2 regions of the Dethiothermospora halolimnae genome follow, and region 1 is predicted to be linked to the other one. Evidence: riboswitches for the same ligand, from Rfam matches in the RefSeq annotation. Region 1 holds a riboswitch; the other holds the start of a gene.
The links. Region 1 has a riboswitch for glycine ahead of V6137_RS16790 (PTS sugar transporter subunit IIC). Riboswitches for the same ligand answer to the same signal wherever they lie in the genome.
Positions count from the first base shown of each region.

Region 2: it holds a riboswitch for glycine, as region 1 does, so the genes downstream of both, gcvT (glycine cleavage system aminomethyltransferase GcvT) here and V6137_RS16790 (PTS sugar transporter subunit IIC) in region 1, are expected to answer to the same signal.

Region 1 is NZ_JBAKFX010000054.1:14,141-24,873, reverse strand. It holds gene V6137_RS16800 (MATE family efflux transporter) at 1-451, shown strand, start outside; gene V6137_RS16795 (alpha/beta hydrolase family protein) at 558-2,549, shown strand; glycine riboswitch at 2,749-2,844, shown strand; gene V6137_RS16790 (PTS sugar transporter subunit IIC) at 2,916-3,938, shown strand; gene V6137_RS16785 (helix-turn-helix domain-containing protein) at 4,317-4,535, shown strand; gene V6137_RS16780 (bacteriohemerythrin) at 4,643-5,056, shown strand; gene rlmD (23S rRNA (uracil(1939)-C(5))-methyltransferase RlmD) at 5,318-6,676, shown strand; gene V6137_RS16770 (class I SAM-dependent methyltransferase) at 6,828-7,403, shown strand; gene V6137_RS16765 (alpha/beta hydrolase family protein) at 7,465-8,490, shown strand; gene abc-f (ribosomal protection-like ABC-F family protein) at 9,315-10,733, shown strand, end outside.
Region 2 is NZ_JBAKFX010000001.1:141,363-152,095, reverse strand. It holds gene truA (tRNA pseudouridine(38-40) synthase TruA) at 1-511, shown strand, start outside; gene rplM (50S ribosomal protein L13) at 648-1,076, shown strand; gene rpsI (30S ribosomal protein S9) at 1,101-1,493, shown strand; gene cwlD (N-acetylmuramoyl-L-alanine amidase CwlD) at 1,838-2,539, shown strand; glycine riboswitch at 2,854-2,946, shown strand; glycine riboswitch at 2,949-3,029, shown strand; gene gcvT (glycine cleavage system aminomethyltransferase GcvT) at 3,120-4,214, shown strand; gene gcvH (glycine cleavage system protein GcvH) at 4,228-4,611, shown strand; gene gcvPA (aminomethyl-transferring glycine dehydrogenase subunit GcvPA) at 4,614-5,960, shown strand; gene gcvPB (aminomethyl-transferring glycine dehydrogenase subunit GcvPB) at 5,957-7,411, shown strand; gene lpdA (dihydrolipoyl dehydrogenase) at 7,650-9,044, shown strand; gene V6137_RS00685 (FmdE family protein) at 9,069-9,605, shown strand; gene V6137_RS00680 (glutathione peroxidase) at 9,743-10,294, shown strand; gene V6137_RS00675 (nitroreductase family protein) at 10,317-10,733, shown strand, end outside.

The DNA.
Region 1 (10,733 bases):
TGCTCTGGGTGCTAATAAAAGAGATAGAGCGATAAGGTATGCTAGAAAGTTTTCTATAATAGGACCTATTATTGGAATAGTCACAGGAGGACTATTGATTTTACTATCACCTTATATATTAGTGCTATTTGAGAAAACTCCGGAGGTTTATATACTGGCAAAAAAAATATTGATAGTTATGGCTTTAGCTATGAGTATTAGAGTGTTTAATACAATATTAGTCGTAGGAATCCTAAGGGGTGGGGGAGATACATTTTTTGGATTTTTATTAGAAACCGGTAGTGTTTGGTTGATAGGTGTTCCGTTGGCATTTTTAGGGTCTTTGGTATTCAAGCTTCCCATATATTGGGTAATAGGTCTTGTATATTTAGAAGAGGTGGTAAAGGCCATAGTAGGTATACCGAGGCTCATATCTAAAAGATGGGCTAATAATGTGGTTGATCATATATAAGAAAGAAGGAGATTATATCCTTCTTTTTTTATACTTAAAAAGGAATATTTGATACTTATATAGAAATATAATAATTAGACACTCTAAATAAAAGGGAGGTATTTTCATGGAAAAGTTAAAACTAGATGATTTTATTAATTATACGTTTTTATCAGGAATTAAGTTTTCAAATAATGGGGAGTATGCTTGCTTTATAAAGCATAATACAGATTTAGAAGATAATAAATATTTATCAAATCTTTGGATTTATAATGTATCAGAGGATAAATATTTTAAGTTAACATCCTTTAATGAGGAAAGTGATTTTATATGGTTAGATGATAATGAGCATATATTATTTCCAGCAACTAGGGATAAGAAAGATAAAGAAAGAAAAAAAGAAGGGGAAGAATTCACCCAGTATTATAAGATAAATATTAATGGGGGAGAGGCTGTAAAGGCCTTTAAAATACCTAGAAGTGTAACCGGAATAAATCCAATAAATGGAAGTGAGTATCTAATCTCTGCAAGTTACAATAGTTATAATAAAGAATTAGATGGTTTAACTGAAGATGAAAAGGAAAAAGAATTAAAAAGGAGAAAAGAGGAAAAGGATTATGAAGTAATAGATGAGATACCATTTTGGGGAAATGGAAGGGGTTTCACAAATAAGGTGAGGAATAGATTATATATATATAATTCAAAGGATAATAGTATAAATGAAATAACCGATAAATACACAGGTGTTGGTAGTGTTAACCTAAATGAAGACAAAACAAAAGCTATATTTATAGCTTCAAGATATAAAAACAAAATGGAATTAACCGATGATATGTATATATATCACATCGATAAGGATAAGTTACAAAATATATCCCCATATGATAACTTTAGTTATAGTTATGCTAACTTTATAGAAAACAATATAATATTTACAGGTAGTGATATGAAAGGTTATGGAGTTAACGAAAATGAAAAATTCTATAGACTAGATTTATCTAATAAAGAAGTAGAGTGTATAACTAAAGACTTTGACCGTAGTTTGTGGAATTCAGTGGGAAGTGACTGTAGATATGGTGGTTCTCAAGTTAGAAAAGTAGATAATGGGTACTTATACTTTACAACAACTGAAGGATATATGTCATACTTAAATAGAATCAATATAAATGGTGATATAGAAAGGGTTATAGATAATAATGGAACTGTAGATGGATTTGATGTTGTAGATGGAAATATAATATATATAGGATTTAATGGAACTAACCTACAGGAGATCTATAGTAAAGATAAAAAAGTAACTGATTTTAATGATGGAATAATTAATAATAAAAATATTATAAAGCCAGAAAAGGTTACTGTTGAAAATGATGGAGTTAGTATAGATGGATGGATATTAAGACCTATAGATTTTGATAAAAATAAAAAATACCCTGCTATATTAGATATTCATGGTGGGCCAAAAACAGTATATGGGGAAATATTCTATCACGAGATGCAATGCTGGGCAAATAAAGGATATGTTGTATTTTTCTGTAATCCCAGGGGCAGTGATGGAAAGGGAAATGAATTTGCCGATATAAGGGGAAAATATGGAACAATAGACTATGATGATATAATGAAATTTACCGATTATATTCTTGATAATTATAAATTTATAGATAAAGACAATGTAGGAGTAACCGGGGGATCCTATGGAGGATTTATGACAAACTGGATTATAGGCCATACAGATAGGTTTAAAGCCGCAGCATCCCAAAGAAGTATATCAAACTGGATTTCAAAATTCTGCACCACTGATATAGGATATTATTTCGTCCATGATCAAGGGGGCTCTACACCTTGGGAAGATCAACAGAAACTTTGGGAACATTCGCCACTAAAATATGCAGATAAAGTGAAAACCCCAACACTATTCATTCACTCGGAAGAGGACTATAGATGTTGGAGTCCAGAAGGATTTCAAATGTTTACAGCATTAAAATACTTTGGTGTTGAGTCAAGGCTATGCTTATTTAAAGGGGAAAATCATGAACTAAGTAGAAGTGGAAAACCGAAACATAGGATAAGAAGATTAAAGGAAATAACAGATTGGTTTAATAGATATTTAAAAAATCAATAAATCTTTTGTATCCATAATAAATATTTATGGAGTTTTCTATTGACAAATCCTTTGTATAATCATAGAATGTTATTGCAAGATAAAACTTAATAATGGTGGGTGAAAATCATTGGAGATATCCGTTAGGGATAACCGTAGGAGAAAAAAATAAATTTATGCTAAGAATTTATTTTGAAGCTCTCAGGTCATTACAATGATTTGACACAACCCTGGAGAGACCCTTACATAAGGGCATCGACGAAGAAACTTGTTTTCTAACAAGGAAACTTTCAGATAAAAGGACAGGGAATAATAAGCATTAGTTTTACTATGCTATTATTCCCTGTCTTTTTGTATGTAAAAAAATAAAAGACTGGAGGGATATTAATGATAATTATTAAAGGAATGGGACTATTAATATTAACACTTATTTTATTTTCAGGATTTAGTTTAAAGGCACCAAAGGGAAATAAAGCAATGTCAGGCCTGGCAAATGCGGCGGTAGCAACTTTTTTAGTTGAGGCTATTCATAAATATATAAATGGAGACTTTTTAAACATAAAATTCTTGGGAGAAGTTGGAAGTGCATCGGGAAGTGTAGGGGGAATAGCAGCCACAATATTAGTATCCCTTAATATGGGGGTGAACCCTATATATGCCGTTACAGCAGGAGCGGCAATGGCAGGCTATGGAATACTTCCAGGATTTATAGCAGGATATGTGGTTGGACTAATAGGACCAATACTTGAGAAGAGGTTACCAAAGGGAGTAGATGTAATCCTAGGAGCATTATTAATAGCTCCTATAGCTAGAATAGTAGGATTTGGTTCAGCTCCAGTAGTTAACTCTACCTTAAGTAATATAGGAAATATGATAGTGGTGGCATCGGAACAATCACCCTATTTAATGGGATTTTTACTAGGGGGAATAATGAAGATGATGTGTACGTCACCATTAAGTTCTATGGCATTAACTGCAATGTTAGGACTTAGGGGATTGGCAATGGGTATCGCATCAATAGCCTGTGTAGGAGGTTCATTTACAAATGGTTTAGTATTTAAAAGACTAAAATTAGGGGACTCATCAAATGTATTGAGTGTTATGTTAGAGCCATTAACTCAAGCCGACGTTATAACCCAAAACCCAATGCCAATATATTTCTCTAACTTCATAGGAGGGGGATTGGCAGGATTGTCAGCGGCATATTTTAATATTATAAATAATGCTCCAGGAACAGCATCTCCTATTCCGGGGCTTATAGCACCCTTTGGATTTAATGATCCTAAAAGTGTAATATTTGCTATTTTCTTTGCAATAATAGGTGGAATAAGTGCTGGATTAGTTGGATCAACTATATCAATGGCAATAAGGAGCAAAAGAAAAATTACAAGGGCAGTAACATCTAAATAGTAAAACATTGAAACGATTTGGACGTTCAGTTATTGATGAATTTTTAGTAATTTGGTATTGAGCGGTTTTTAATGATTTGGTGTTAGGAGATTGTTAATAATTTAGTGTTAGGAGATTGTTAATAATTTAGTGTTAGGAGATTGTTAATAATTTAGTGTTAGGAGATTGTTAATTGTTTGGTTGTTGGGGGATTCGTAATCCCCCAACTTAAATTTACAAAGAATATTTTCAACAAAAATTAAATATCTATATAATAAACCTATTTTATTACAAATAATAAACTTTTGTTAAATATTCTGAAAAATCAACAAATACATTAGAAAAAGTTATATAATAGAGTTAGAAAAGTCAATAAATCTTCTTAGGAGGCTTGCCATTATGTTAAATGGGAAAAAAATCAGAGAGCTTAGAGTAAACCTAGGTTATACAGCTAAGGATGTTGAGACTTTAACTAAAAGTGGTAAATACCATACGTCCATATCAAAATCATATTTAGAAGAACTAGAAAGAGGAGATAAGAGGAATCCAAGTTTTACAAAGATGGAAGTCTTAGCCAATATATTATGTTGTAAATTAGATGATTTAGTTTTAAGATAAAATTCTTTAGCATTATGCTAAAGAATTTTCTGTTTTATATATGTGGAATAAAAAGCTCCATTGTGTTATAATCTTGATAGGAATTTTCAAGTAGAGGGGGAATAACCATGTTTAAATGGAGAGAGAATTTTAGTTGTAATATAAAAGAGGTTGATAAACAACATAAATACTTATTTCAATTGGGAGAAAATCTACATAATATAATAAAGACTAAAGATGGTTTAGACCATTACGATGAAATAATGGCCATATTTAAAGAACTAGAAGAATATACTATATATCACTTTGATTATGAAGAAAGGCTAATGGAAAAATATAATGTTAGTGATATAGAAGCCCATAAAGAAGAGCATAATTTATTTGTAGAAAGGATAAAAGAAATTCAAAGTCAAGATGTGGATTTGAGACAAGATAAAGTTGTTATGGATACGCTTATGTTTATAGCCGATTGGATAGAGAAACATATATTAAAGTCAGATCATAAGTATAAAGACTTTTTAAATGAAAAGGGAGTTTATTAATCAATGGCTTTGCCATTGATTTTTTTGTTAAAACACTTATTATAGATAATAGTTAATAAATAATAAACAGTAGATTAAGAACGTAGGGACTGGACATGTCCAGTCCTCCCACCGTATGAAGAGGTGGAAAAAGGGACTTATAGAGAATAGTGGAGAGATAAGAGAGGAAAGATAAAATATATATAGTTAATAGTTAACAGTTAATAGATAATAGTCAAAAGATTAAAGGTCTAGGAGGATTATATTGAAAGGGAGGATCTAATGGTTAAGAAAAATGAAGTTATAGAAATAGAAATAGAAGATGTGTTATTTCCGAATAAAGGTATAGGATACATAGATGATAGGAAGGTAATAGTTAAAAATACTATAAAAGGGCAAAAGGTAAAAGCCAGAGTAAAAAAGAAAAGAAAAAATAAAATACAGGCTAATCTTTTAGAAGTTACAGCTAAATCTCCAATAGAAAAGGAAGCGGTATGTGAACACTTTGATACCTGTGGGGGATGTTCATATCAAACTATTCCCTATGAAGAACAATTAAATATAAAATCAAATCAGGTTAATAAATTACTTAATGAAGCTGGAATAGAAGACTATGAATATTTAGGAATAGAAAGCAGCCCAAATGAGTATCAATATAGAAATAAAATGGAATTTTCCTTTGGAGATATAGAAAAAGGAGGTCCACTATCTTTAGGGATGCATCAAAGGGGAAAATTCTATGAAATAGTTACAGTGGATGGGTGTCAAATAGTAGATGAAGACTTTACTAAGGTTTTATCTACGGTACTAGAATATTTTAGAGAAAAGGAAACTCCATTTTATCATAAAAAGACCCATAAGGGAGTATTAAGACATTTAGTAGTGAGAAAGGCAATAAAAACTGGAGAATTATTAGCTAATCTAGTTACAAGTTCCCAAGAAGAATTAGACTTAACAGAGCTTATCAATAGACTTAAAGCCATAGAATATGATGGGGAGTTAAAAGGCTTTTTACATACAATAAATGATGGTCTTGCAGATGTAGTAAAAAGCGATGAAACTAAAGTTTTATATGGACAGGACTATATAACTGAAGAAATATTAGGACTTAAATTTAATATATCGGCATTTTCATTTTTTCAAACTAATTCACTAGGTGCAGAAAAGCTATATAGCATAGTTAGGGACTTTGCTGGAGATACAGATAATAAAACTATATTTGATCTATACTGTGGAACCGGAACTATAGCCCAAATAATGGCTCCAGTGGCTAAAAAGGTTATAGGTATAGAAATAGTAGAAGAAGCAGTTAAGTCAGCTAAGGACAATGCTAAGTTAAACGATTTAGATAACTGTCACTTTATAGCAGGAGATGTTATGGAAAAGGTATCAGAGATTGATGATACACCTGACCTAATAATCCTTGATCCTCCAAGGGATGGGATACATCCAAAGGCTATAAATAAAATAATAGACTTTAATCCAGAGGTATTTGTTTATGTATCCTGTAAACCAACATCCTTAGCTAGGGATTTGCCGGTATTTGTTGAGAGGGGATATGAGGTAAAGAAGGTTAAGTGCATGGATATGTTTCCCCATACACCCCACGTTGAGACCGTTTGTTTGATAGAGCGGGTTTAGAAGGATTTTTATGTTCCCTCAGACTAATAGGTTTGAGGGATTTTTATTTAAGGGTTCTATTAAAGTACGGAAAAAATGGGTATAAAATTTAAATGCCTATTAAAATAAATCGAAAATATATTGCTAGTGTATTATAGGGAGAAAGATTAAAATGACAAAACCAACTTATGATAAATACTATAAAGAGAAGAATTATTTTGGTGAACCCTATCTAGGGTTAGTGGAGTTTTTTAAAGAATATGAACCTAAAGGTAAGGTTTTAGATTTAGGATGTGGTCAAGGTAGAGATGCATTATTTTTAGGTAGATTAGGCTATACAGTAAAAGGAATCGATATTTCAAAAGTTGGTCTTGACCAAATGAATCAAATAGCTAATAATGAAAATCTAAAGGTTATAGGGGAAGTTGGAGATGTATATACTTACCCAATATCATCTGAGTATGATTTAGTGCTTCTTGATTCGATGCTGCACTTCTATAAGAGTGATATAAAGAAGGAAACTAATTTTATAAAACGTGTGGCTTCAGAATTAAAAGTTGGAGGGGTATTATGTAACTTTATGATTAAAGGTGCAAAGAGGGAAAAACATTTAAAGAGTATTCTAAAGGATATAGAAGCAGATTGGAAAATTCTAAGTGACAATTATACGGATTATCCGGAGGCAGATTCACAATTTCATATGTATATAATTAAGAAAATAAGAGGTGAAAATATGGATAGTTTATAATTAATTAGGCAGTAAAAATTTCCCCATGGTAGAATAAATAAAATGAAACTGGAGGATTATTATGCCTAGTAAAGGTAAAAAGAAAATCATTATGGTCATTTTAATATTAGCTTTATTAATAATTATAGTAATTGATCGACTTGAAAATTTTCAGGTCGCATACGACAAAGAGATGGAAATCAACTTTACCAATTTAGGTACAAATCTTTCAGGGTCTTTGTATCTACCAGATACACCGCCACCTTATGATGTAGTATTTTTTATTCATGGTGATGGACCTCAAGATAGAACTTTAAATGGAGGCTATGCCTTAATTATGAACCATTTACTAGATCAGGGGATCGCTTGTTTTTCATATGATAAAGCTGGGGTTTCTAAATCCGAGGGTAACTGGCTTAAACAAACCATGAAGGATCGCAGTAATGAAGTTGAAGCAGCCCTTAAGGTTCTAGAAAATAAGGTATCTATAGAAAAGAAAGGGGTCCTGGGATTTTCTCAAGGAGGATGGGTCATATCAGAACTTTCTAAGTCAGAGGCACCTATAGACTTTATTGTTATTGTTGGTGGAGCCATTGATTGGATGGATCAGCATATATATTATGAAACAAAAGTGGCCGAAAGAAGAGATTATACAGAAAAAGAAAAGAAAGACTATCTGTCCTATGTAAAAACTTATGATAAATTCATTGTCAAAAATGACTATAAAGGCTATGTAGATTTTGTTTTAAATCATGACTATGGAAAAACCATGAGTAAAGAGCGTTTTCACTTTGCCCATTTAAACTTAGATGCCAATGCCACTAAAGGTATAAAAACCATGACAGTTCCTTTTTTAGGTATGTTTGGGGAAAAGGATCAAAATGTGGATATTTATGAGAGCTATAAAATTTATGATGATACATTTAAAGCCATGGGCAAGGAAAACTATGAACTTTATATTTTTCCAGATGCCACCCATGAACTATTAAAAAGTAAGTATCAAGACAAGGAACACCTTCTTTTACTCCACAGTTTTCTTATTGGGGAAAAGATATATACAAGGGAGTTTTTAGATACTTTAAGCAACTGGATAAAAGGGTTGCCTTAGAAAGGGATTTGTAGGAATATTTTCTGTAACCATTTCATCTTTAAATATTGAAGAGGCAGTATATAACATGATGCAGGGCAAGGTGATGGAGAAAATATTATAATATAAAAGGTGTTTATAGTTAAAGTTGTCTTTGACAGTTTATAAATTCTAAACTTTGTGTTTCAGGATATATATATTAGAAAATCAAGGAAAAATCAGTTTACAGGAGTTATAAAAAGTGATATAATTAAGAAAATTCTGAAGGAGGAAAGTAAGTTATGAAACCAGTTAATTGCTAATATTAATTTATTTGAAATTAATATATATTTTATAATGAGTTTAAATTTGCCTAATTATAGTTAGGTTTTATTGTTATGCTCTTTATGGAATAAGGCAATTTAGAAGGTAACTTACTTTACTGAAATTCAAGTTTATAATTTATAAGAGATTCTAAATAACTTAAGGTCAAAATATAATGGTATAATAGTATGTTGTTATTCATACATATACTCTTACTTGAGAGGATTTTGGATAGATTATAATACTAATTGATTATTTTAGACTGTAAGAAGAAACTATCTTCTTATGGTCTTTTTTTATTCTTAAATTTAGGCATTCGGAAAAAATAATAAGTCAGTATGCTAGTCTATTTTGCATTATACTGCGTCGGCAGAACACGCTGATAGTCCACTATCAACGAATTCTACCTCCTTGTCTAATACAAAATATCCGTCGTATCTTTGACTTATTATTTTCTTCCCAACACCTTAACAGTAATAAATACCTTCTTCGCCTATCTGTAAATAGCATTATTTAAATTATGGATGAAAGAAGGTGTTAATATGCATGAATTATCATTAGACGGTGTGAAAAAATATATGGATGCAACCCTTGTTCTTAGGAATGTTTCATTTCAAGTTAGTGAAGGAGAAAGAGTAGGCATTATAGGCCAAAATGGAGGTGGCAAGACTACGATTCTTAAGTTAATTGCAGGCATCATAAAACTTAGACATTGTATAGGGTATCCCTATGCCCCGATACCTCCTGGATATGATGAGGGTTGGGTTAAGATTTCAAAGGGTACCAGATGTGCTTATCTTGAGCAAATGCCTGAATATCCAGAGGGTATAAAGGTGATTGAAGTTTTAAAGATGGCTTTTAAAGAGATCTGTAGTATAGAAAAAGAAATGCGACAATTAGAAGAAAAGATGAAGGTGGTAACAGATAATCACCTTGAAAAAGCTTTAAAGAGATATAGTCATTTAATGGAGTTATATAAGATAAAGGGTGGCTATGATACCGAGGAAAAGTTAAGTAGGATTATCACCGGACTTAATTTTGATAAAAGTTTTTTAAATAAGGATTTTAGTGTGTTAAGTGAAGGTGAAAAAATAAGAGTAATTTTAGGGAAACTTTTGATTGATAATCCAGACGTATTACTTTTAGACGAGCCTACAAACCATCTAGATATGGAGTCTATTCAGTGGCTTGAAAGTTATCTTCGTAGTTATGATGGGATTGTAATTGCTGTTTCCCATGATAGATACTTTTTAGACAATGTAGTAAATAAGATTATAGAAATAGAGGATAAGGAGGCCATAACCTACAATGGGAATTATTCTTCTTATTTACGCCAAAAGGAAGAAAATATGAGAATACAATATGAACACTTTAGAGAACAGAAAAAGAAGATAAATTCCATGGAAAATAAAATAAAAAAACTAAGAGATTGGGCCATGAGGGCTGATAATAATAAGTTCTTTAGAAGAGCAGCAAGCATAAAAATAAAGCTTGATAAAATGGATAGAGTGGACAAACCAATTTTTCAAAAACGGAATATGAAACTTAATATCGAAACTACCCATAGATCGGGAAAAGAAACCGTCAAGGCAATTGGGCTATCTAAAAAATTTAAAGATAAAGTGATTTTTAGGGATGCAGATTTGATGGTTCGTTTTGGTGAAAGGGTCGCCCTAATTGGTCCCAATGGTAGTGGAAAGACAACTTTTTTAAAGATGCTGCTAGGCAAGGAAAAGCCAGATGAAGGACTTGTGAAATTAGGGGCTAGTGTATCACCAGCCTATTTACCCCAACAAATTACTTTTTCAAATGAAGAGCTTACTATACTGGAATGCTTTAGGGAAGATATTTTTATACCTGAAGGGGAAGCACGGGAATACCTATCTAAATACATGTTTTATGGAAAAGATGTATTTAAAAAGTTAAAACACTTGTCAGGGGGAGAAAAGATAAGGCTAAAG
Region 2 (10,733 bases), on a different contig from region 1:
AAAGTTTGCATTAAACAGTATGTTACCCGATGATATAGCTATTATAGATTCACAGGATATGGACAAAAATTTCCATGCTAGATATAGTGCAAAGGGTAAGATATATAAATATAGGATATATAATAATAAAATAAGAAGTCCAATATTTAGAAATTATTCTTATCATGTGCCATATGATATTAATTATGATAAAATGAAGAAGGCATCTGAGTACTTTTTAGGAGAACATGACTTTATAGCTTTTATGGCCTCTGGAAGTAAAGTGAAGGATACATTTAGGGAAATATATGATATAAATTTTGAAAAAAGGGACAATATTATAGATATAACCTTTAAAGGAAATGGATTTTTATATAATATGGTAAGAATAATAGTTGGAACATTATTGGACGTGGGAAAGGGTAAAATAGAAGGTAAAGAAATCCTCCACATTATAAAATCTAAGAACCGAAATAATGCTGGACCCACTGCAAAACCCCAAGGTCTGTATCTTAAAAAGGTATTATATTAAATTAATAATTAATTCCTTGACACACTTGGCACATTGTATTAAAATAGAAACATGTGTTATGCTATTAAAAATCCACTAGCCCCGGGTTTTTAACATATAGATAAATTTTTCCAATTGGAATAAGGAGGGAAATGGATTGAAAAGCTTTATAGCCAAACCAAGAGAAATTGAAAGAAAATGGTATGTAATAGACGCAGAAGGAAAGACATTAGGTAGACTTGCAAGTGAAGTTGCCAAGATATTAAGAGGGAAGCATAAGCCAACTTATACTCCTCATGTTGATACAGGAGACTTTGTAATAATTTTAAATGCTGAAAAAGTTGTTGTATCAGGTAAGAAAGCAAATCAAAAAACTTATAAATATCATACTGGATATGCAGGTGGTTTAAGAGAAATACCTTACAAGAGAATGCTAGCTGAAAAACCTGAAAAGGTATTTGAATTAGCAGTTAAGGGAATGCTTCCTAAGAATAGTTTAGGAAGAAAAATGATTAAAAAATTAAAAGTATACAGAGGATCTGAGCATAATCATGAAGCTCAAAAGCCTGAAGTTTACGAAATATAATAGTTCAGGAAGGGAGGACTGGAAGTGGCTAAGATACAATATTATGGAACAGGAAGAAGAAAGAAATCTGTAGCTAGGGTAAGACTAGTTCCAGGTAACGGAAACATCACTGTAAATAAAAGAGATTTAGATGTTTACTTTAACTTTGATACGTTAAAGGCAACTGTAAAGGAACCGCTAAATATTACTGATACATTAGACAAATATGATGTAATAGTAAATGTTAATGGTGGTGGATTTACAGGTCAAGCAGGAGCTATAAGACATGGAATATCAAGAGCATTATTAAAAGCTGACGGTGAGTTAAGACCTGTACTTAAAAAAGCTGGTTTCTTAACTAGAGACCCAAGAATGAAGGAAAGAAAGAAGTATGGTCTAAAGAAAGCAAGACGTGCTCCACAATTCTCAAAAAGATAGTTATATTTTATCAAAAACGCCGGTATATACCGGCGTTTTTTTTGTTATGGTCTCACCAACTCCCTGCACCTTACATTCTGTACGGAATAAAGAAGCACCAACGGAATTTTTTAGTTGCTGGGGGATTCGTAATCCCACAGCTCATTGAAAATACAGTCTTTGGTATAATAGTTCTTCTAGAAGAAGCCCTATATATGTTTATGTTTTCACCAATTCCCTGCACTTTGTCCTCTGTACTCTGTACAGAATAAAGAAGCACTAAAGGTGACTTTGTTCTTTTTTTGTAATATGGACAACATTCCAACTAATAGTATTAATATATGAATAAACATAGGGGGAGTGTTATGAGGGTAATATTCATAAAAAAGGCTCATGTTTTAATTTTCCTATTAGTAATAATAGGATTGATAATATTCTTTTTAGGATATAATAAGGTCCAACCTACTTTTAATTTATCAATAACTGATAAAGTGATAGTAATAGACCCAGGACATGGAGGTGTGGATCCAGGGGCTTTAGCTAAGGATGGAACGGAAGAGGAAGATATTAATCTTAGTATTTCATTAAGGTTAAAAAAACTATTAGAACAGGCAGGATGTAAAGTAATCATGACTAGAGATAAGGATGAAGGGTTATATACAGAAAAATCAAAGAGTTATAATCAAAAGAAGAATGAAGATTTGAGAAATAGGAGGATAATGACAAACGATATAAACCCCGACTTGTTTATAACTATACACTTAAATAGTTTTGGTCAGAGTAAATACTATGGAGCCCAAACCTTTTATCAGAAGGGGAGTGAAGAGGGAAAAGCACTTGCTAAAATAATACAAGAAGAATTAAAAAAAATATTAGATAATAATAATAAAAGAATGTGCCAATCTACAAATAGTGTATATTTACTACGGGAAGTAAAAGCTACGGCTATATTAGTAGAATGTGGATTTTTATCTAATCCCGATGAGCTTAGACTACTAAAAAGTGATGAGTATCAGCAAAAAATAGCAAGGGGAATATATATAGCTATAGTAAGATATTATAACTAGAGATTGAAGGGATAGTTGTTAATAATTTATTGTGGATAAGTTTTAAAAATGTGGAAAACTAATATTATGTAAATTTGAAATTGCTACAATACAGTTGATAACAGTGGTGTTGAGTTTACATAAAGTTATCCACTGTAGATTGTGGATTATGTGGATAACGTGGATAACTAAAGGAAAAGGTTAACATGATTATTTCATATAACCTTTGTTATAAATCTATAATAATAAATAATGATATATATAACAGTTACTTATAATGTATTGAATTTTTTGAAAATTTTAATATAATATAGTTATAAATTAATAATAACCAGATGATAATAACGAGAGATGCCCAACAGGGAGCCGAAGGAGCAATATATGTATAGCATATAGAAACTTTCAGGCAAAAGAATCGTTATTTGATGGCCCTCTGGAAAGTTCTAGAGAACACCGTAGGAGCAATACACTTTATTAAAGTGTTTAGAATCTCTCAGGTAAATTACAGAGGAATAGGACAGTATACTCTAATTGGGGTATATTGTCTTATTCCTCTTTTTTATACGTAAAAAACCAATATTATGCTTGAAGGAGTGATATTATGAGAACGTCTTTATATAATGAACATGTAAACTTAAAGGGTAAAATTATAGACTTTGCTGGATGGGAGTTACCTATCCAGTATGAGGGACTTGTTGTAGAACATAATACAGTTAGGGATAGTGCGGGGCTCTTTGATGTTTCCCATATGGGAGAAATAGAGATAAAGGGCAATGATGCATTGGAGTTTGTGAACCGTATTATAACTAATAATGTTAAGGATTTAGATGATAATCAGGTAGCATACAGTCTTATGTGTTATGAAGATGGGGGAATAGTAGACGATTTATTAGCCTATAAGATATCACAGAAACACTTTCTATTGGTTGTAAATGCAGCAAATATAGATAAAGATTTTAAATGGATTCTAGAAAATAAAAAAGATTATGATATAGAGATATCAAATATTTCTGATAGCATGGGGCAATTGGCACTACAGGGACCTAAAGCAGAAGAGATACTTGAAAAAATAAGTGATACAGACTTATCAACAATAAAGTTTTTCCGTTTTAATAGGGAAGTACTAATAAATAATAAAAAATGTTTAGTATCAAGAACAGGATATACAGGAGAAGATGGATTTGAAATATATACAGACCCAGATAATCTAGTGGGTATATGGAATGAAATATTAAAGGCAGGAGAGGAATATAGTATAAAACCTATAGGCCTTGGAGCTAGAGATACCCTTAGATTTGAAGCTACATTACCCTTATATGGTCATGAGATATCAAAGAATATAACACCATTAGAAGCAGGGTTAGGATTTTTTGTTAAGTTAGATAAAGATGACTTTATTGGAAAAGAAGCTTTAGTTAAAGAGAAACAAGAAGGACTTAAAAGGAAACTTGTAGGTTTTGAAATGAAGGGAAGGGGAATACCTAGGGAACAATATGATGTTTTATATGATGATAAAAAGATAGGTTTTGTTACAACAGGATATTTCTCACCTACATTAAAGAAAAATATAGGGTTAGCTATGGTAGATAGTAATTATTCAAAAATAGGAACAGATATAGATATAAAAATAAGAAAAAAGGCTGTTAAAGCTGAAATTATAAGTAAAAGGTTCTTAAGTAAAAATTATAAAAAATAGGAGGAATTAAAAAATGAAAATTTTAAAGGGATTATTATATACAAAGGATCATGAATGGATAAAAGTAGAAGGAGACAATGCATATATAGGAATAACAGATTTTGCCCAAAACTCACTGGGAGATATTGTTTTTGTAGATTTACCAGAGGAAGATGATGAGTTTGATAGAGAAGAGGAATATGGAGTTATTGAATCAGTAAAGGCAGCATCGGATTCTTTTATGCCAATAGGAGGGACTGTATTAGAAGTAAATCAAGATGTTTTAGATAGTCCAGAAGCAATAAATGCTGATCCCTATGGAAACTGGTTTATGTTAATCAAGATTTCAGATAAATCCCAGTTAGATGATTTGATGTCCCCAGAGGAATATGAAGATTTCTGTGAAAAGGAGAGATAAATATGCATAAATATATACCTACAACTAAAAAAGATAAAGAGGAAATGCTAAAGGAAATTGGATGTGAAAGTGTAGATAGATTATTTGATGATATTCCTGAAGACGTTAAATTTAAAGGAGATCTTAATATAGGAAATTCATTATCTGAATTAGAGATAAGAAAACATATGGGAAATCTTAGTTCCAAGAATAAAACAATAAATGACTTGACGTGCTTTTTAGGGGCAGGTGCTTATGATCATTATATACCCTCTGTTGTAGATCATGTTATATCAAGATCTGAATTTTATACAGCATATACTCCATATCAAGCTGAAATAAGTCAAGGAACCCTTCAGACCATATTTGAGTTTCAAAGCTTAATATGTAACTTAACAGGGATGGATGTAGCTAATGCTTCAGTTTATGATGGAGCAACTGCCATAGCTGAAGGGGCCATAACTGCAGTTTTAAGTACAAGAAAAAATGAAATAGTTATTTCAAAAACTGTTCACCCAGAATATAGAAAGGTTTTAAAGACATATGCAAAGGCTCAAGACTTAGATGTTATAGAGGTTGATGACGATAATGGAACCACGGATATAGATAAACTAAAAGAAAGTGTTAGTGATAATACTGCAGCAGTAATAGTACAGCATCCAAACTTTTTTGGGTTGTTAGAAGATGTAGAGGAAATAGAAAAGATAACCCATAGCGCTAAGAAAGCTAAGTTTATGGTAAGTGTTGATCCTATATCATTAGGTATATTAAAGTCTCCAGGAGAGTACGGAGCAGATATTGTTGTTGGGGAAGGCCAATCCCTAGGAAACAACCTAAACTTTGGAGGACCATATCTTGGCTTTATGGCAACAACTAAAAAGCTTATGAGAAAGCTTCCAGGCAGGATTGTAGGGGAAACAAAGGATAAAGACGGTAATAGGGCCTTTGTTCTTACTTTACAGGCAAGGGAACAACATATAAGAAGAGAAAAGGCTACGTCTAATATATGCTCTAATCAGGCATTAAATGCCTTAGCAGCTACGGTATATTTAACTGCTTTAGGGAAAAAGGGAATAAGAGAAGTGGCAGTAAATTCAGCTAAAAATGCCCATTATGCCTTTGATAAAATAACTGAATCAGGAAAATATAAACCACTATTTAACAAACCCTTTTTCAAAGAATTCCCTATAACAAGTGATGTACCAAGTGATAAGTTAAATAGTGAACTATTAGAGAATAATATTTTAGGAGGATATAAGCTAGGTAAAGATTATCCCCAATATAGTAATTCCACTTTATATTGCGTTACAGAAAAGAGGACTAAAGAAGAAATTGATAAATTATCTGAAGTATTGGAGGGGATAAAATGAAAAAGTATAATAAGCTAGTATTTGAGATATCAAAACCGGGTAGAGTGGGATACTCATTACCTGAAAATGAAATAGATTTAGATATTGAAGATATAATACCAAAGAGTCACATAAGAAAAGAAGAAGCAAACTTACCAGAGGTTAGTGAGTCAGAGCTAATGAGACATTTTACCCTTTTATCAAATAAAAACTATGGTGTGGACACAGGATTTTATCCCCTTGGTTCGTGTACAATGAAATATAATCCTAAGATAAATGAAGATATGGCAAGGCTAGAAGGATTTATAGATATACATCCATATCAACCGGAAGAGACGGTACAGGGTGCATTAGAGCTTATGTATGACCTAAATGAAAAGCTATCAGAGATAACAGGTATGGATAAAATGAGTTTACAACCTGCGGCAGGTGCCCATGGAGAATTGGCAGGACTTATGATTATAAAGGCTTACCACGATAAAAATGGCAATAGTGAAAGGAAAAAGATAATAGTACCGGATTCAGCCCATGGAACCAATCCAGCCAGTGCTAAAGCTGTGGGATTTGATGTAGTAGAAGTTAAATCAAATTCTAAGGGTCTGGTGGATATAGATAGTTTAAAGAATGTATTAGATGATGAAGTGGCAGGGCTTATGCTTACAAATCCCAATACTTTAGGGTTATTTGAAAAGGATATCATAGAAATTTCAAAATTAGTCCATGAAGCAGGAGGTCTTCTTTATTATGATGGGGCCAATACAAATGCCATAATGGGAATAACAAGACCGGGAGATATGGGATTTGATATAGTTCATCTAAATCTTCACAAAACCTTCACAACGCCCCACGGAGGCGGAGGTCCAGGAAGTGGCCCTATAGGGGTTAAAAATGAATTAATAGAATTTTTACCAACACCAATAATAGAGAAAGATAATGATATATTTACCCTTGATTATGATAAACCAAGTTCAATAGGTAAAATAAAGAGCTTTTACGGACATTTCCAAACTTTAGTAAGGGCATTGACATATATATTGACAATGGGATCAGAAGGCCTTAAAAAAGTTAGTGAGACGGCAGTTTTAAATGCCAATTATTTAATGAATAAACTAAAGGAATACTATCATTTACCAGTAGATGACATATGTAAGCACGAGTTTGTATTAGGTGGTTTAAAAGAAAATAATATAGAAGTATCCACTCTAGACATAGCTAAAAGACTATTAGACCTAGGTTATCATCCACCAACTATATATTTCCCCCTTATCATAAATGAAGCTATGATGATAGAACCTACGGAAACCGAAAGCAAAGAGACCCTTGATAGATTTGTAGAAACCATGATACAAATTGCTAAGGAAGCTAAAGAAAACCCAAGCTTATTAAAAGAAGCACCTATAACTACAGAAATAAGACGGGTAGATGAAGCTCAAGCTGCTAGAAATCCAGTTTTAAAATGGGAGAACAAATAGAAGAAACCGTGGAATGAAATCTACACTACAATTGTTAGCTGTGGATGATAATGAACTATGTAGAGACTTGGCATGCCCAGGCTGATTGTTGGAGAGTTATATTCAGTTTAGTTCTTGGGGAATTAAACTAAGCTTAGTTGTTGGGGGATTCGTAATCCCCCAACTATAACATATATTAAAACATTACCCTAAAATTAGCACTTATATATATATTAATAATAAATAGGAAGGTGATATAATGGAAAGGGATATAGTGATAATCGGCGGAGGTCCCGGTGGATATGTTGCTGCAATAAAAGCAGCTCAACTGGGGAATAAGGTAACATTAGTTGAGTCGGATAGAATAGGGGGTACATGTTTAAATTGGGGTTGTATACCCACTAAAGCACTATATAAAAATGCAGAAATAATAAAAACCCTTAAAAATATAGACCAATTTGGTATAAGCATAGAGGGTTTTAAGATAGATATGGAAAAAATTCATAAAAGAAAAGATGATGTTGTTGGTAAACTTGTTAATGGAATAGAACAAGTTCTATCATCCTATGATATTGAAACAATAGATGGCATTGGAAGTCTAAAGGACAGAAATAGGGTTTTAGTTAGATTAAATAATGGAGAAGAAAGAGAAATATCAACTAAAAATATTATTATTGCAACAGGTTCTAAACCCTCTGTACCTCCTATTAAAGGAGTGGATTTAGATGGTGTTCATACCAGTGACTACTTTATAAACAGTAGAGAAATCCCTAAAAGATTGGCAATAGTAGGTGGAGGAGTAATAGGTCTTGAATTTGCTAATATATATAATGAACTAGGCTCTACAGTTACCATATTAGGAAGTGAGATAATAAAAAATGTTGATAAGGATATATCTAAAAGGATGGCTTCTTATCTAAAAAGAAATAAAATAAAATTAGCTTTAAAAACTAGGGCTAAAGAAATACGAAAAGAAGATGGGGAACTAATAGTTGTTGGAGATAAAAAAGGTAAAGAGATAACTACTAAAGCAGACTCAGTATTATTAGCAGTTGGAAGGAAACCTGTTCTTGAAGGATTGAACCTGGATAATGTGGGAGTAGAATATGATAAATATGGAATAAAGGTTGATGATCACTTTAGAACTAATATTGATAATATTTATGCCATAGGGGATGTTATCGGTGGAGTTATGTTAGCCCATGTTGCATCCCATGAAGGGATCATAGCTGTGGAAAAAATAATGGGTATAGAAAAGGATATAGATCATGACATAGTTCCAGCATGCATATTTGTTTCACCGGAGATAGCCCAAGTTGGATTAACAGAGGAAAAAGCTAAAGAAAAGGGAATAGATTATAAAAAAAGTAAGTTTATGATTGGTGCCAATGGAAAGGCTTTAGCAATGGGTGAAACTCAAGGGATGGTGAAAGTTTTATCAAAAGGAGAAGATAATACCATAATAGGTGTTCATATAATGGGCCCCCATGCTTCTAGTTTAATCCATGAGGGAGCCCTTGCGGTATATAATAAACTAAATGTAAAGGATATAGAACATACTATCCATGCCCATCCAACTTTATCGGAAAGTTTTTTTGAAGGGGTTTTAGGATTAGAAGATAGAGCCATACACATGGCAAAACCTAAAAAATAGAATATAGATAGAAAGGTGATTAATATGGATAGAAAGCTATGGGAAAAAGTAGTAGATTTTCATGGTCATGAGTGTCCAGGACTTGCAATTGGCTTTAAAGCAGCAATGGCTGTTATAGATAGCCTTGAAATGAAATTTTCAAAGGATGAAGAAATAGTGTGTATAACTGAAAATGATGCCTGTGGTGTTGATGCAATACAACTTTTAACAGGATGTACTTTTGGTAAAGGTAATTTGATTTATAAACCCACAGGAAAACAGGCCTATAGCTTCTTTTCTAGAAAGACAGGAGAAAATATAAGGGTAGTTTTGAAACCAATTTTAAAAAATATGAGTAGAGAAGAAAAAATAGGATATATATTAGATAGTAGAGTTAAAGACCTGTTCATATTTAAAAAGCCAAATTGTTATTTGCCCCGTGAAGCAAATATATATGAGACTGTATATTGTGAAGAATGTAATGAGGGTGTTTCAGAAAATATGATTAAAGTAAAGAATGGAAAAAAGGTTTGCATTGATTGTTACAAAGGCTATAATAAAGTCTTACAGATGTGTTATTAATATTATGGAATTTAAATTTTATAATTTTAAAGATATGTTTAGTTTAATATTACCTTTGTTAATTTGTATTGACAAAGGTAATATTAAAAGTTAACATGTGTATGTACAAACAACATAAAATAGAAGGAGGAATATTTATGGGTATATATGATTTTTCTTTAGAAACAATAGACAATGAAAAGATTTCTATGGAGGAGTATAGAGGAAAGGTTTTATTAATAGTTAATACAGCAAGTAAATGTGGTTTTACTCCCCAATATGAAGACTTAGAGAGGTTATATGAAAGGTATAATAAAGATGGATTTGAAATTTTAGCTTTTCCTTGTAATCAATTTCAAAACCAAGAGCCTGGAGATAATGAAGATATTGAAAGCTTTTGTAAATTAAACTATGGGGTTAAATTCCCTTTGTTCTCTAAAATTGATGTAAGGGGAAAGAATATTCATCCTCTATATAGTTTTTTAATAAATGAAGCTCCCTTTGAAGGGTTTAACCTAGGAAATCCTTCCGGTAAAATATTGTATCATATGTTAGAAGAAAATCATCCCGATTGGCTTCTTGATAATTCTATAAAATGGAATTTTACTAAATTCTTAATAGATCAAAAGGGAAATGTTATTAAAAGATATGAGTCTCCCGTTGACCCTATGGATATAGAAGGAGATATTGAAAAACTCATTTTTAAATAAAAATTAGTATGGAGGTTATAAAATGAAAGAAATATTTAATAGAAGAAGTATAAGAAAATATAAAGATAAAAAGGTTGAAAAAGAAAAGATAGAAAGGATGCTAAGGGCTGCAATGCAGGCTCCATCGGCAGTGAATCAACAACCGTGGGAATTTATTGTAGTTGAAAATAAAGAAACACTTAAAAAGTTATCCCAAATAAGTCCCTACTCAAAAATGGTAGAAAATGCTCCTGTGGCATTTGTTATTTTATTTAGGAAAGAAGGAATACCAGTGCCTAGTATGATACAACAGGATATGGGAGCTGCAACACAGAACCTTCTTTTAGAAGCAACCCATTTAGGGTTAGGAGCTGTTTGGTTAGGGGTATATCCAGTACAAGATAGGATGGATAGTATTAGAAGTTTATTAGAAATACCAGATAACCTAGAATCCTTTGCT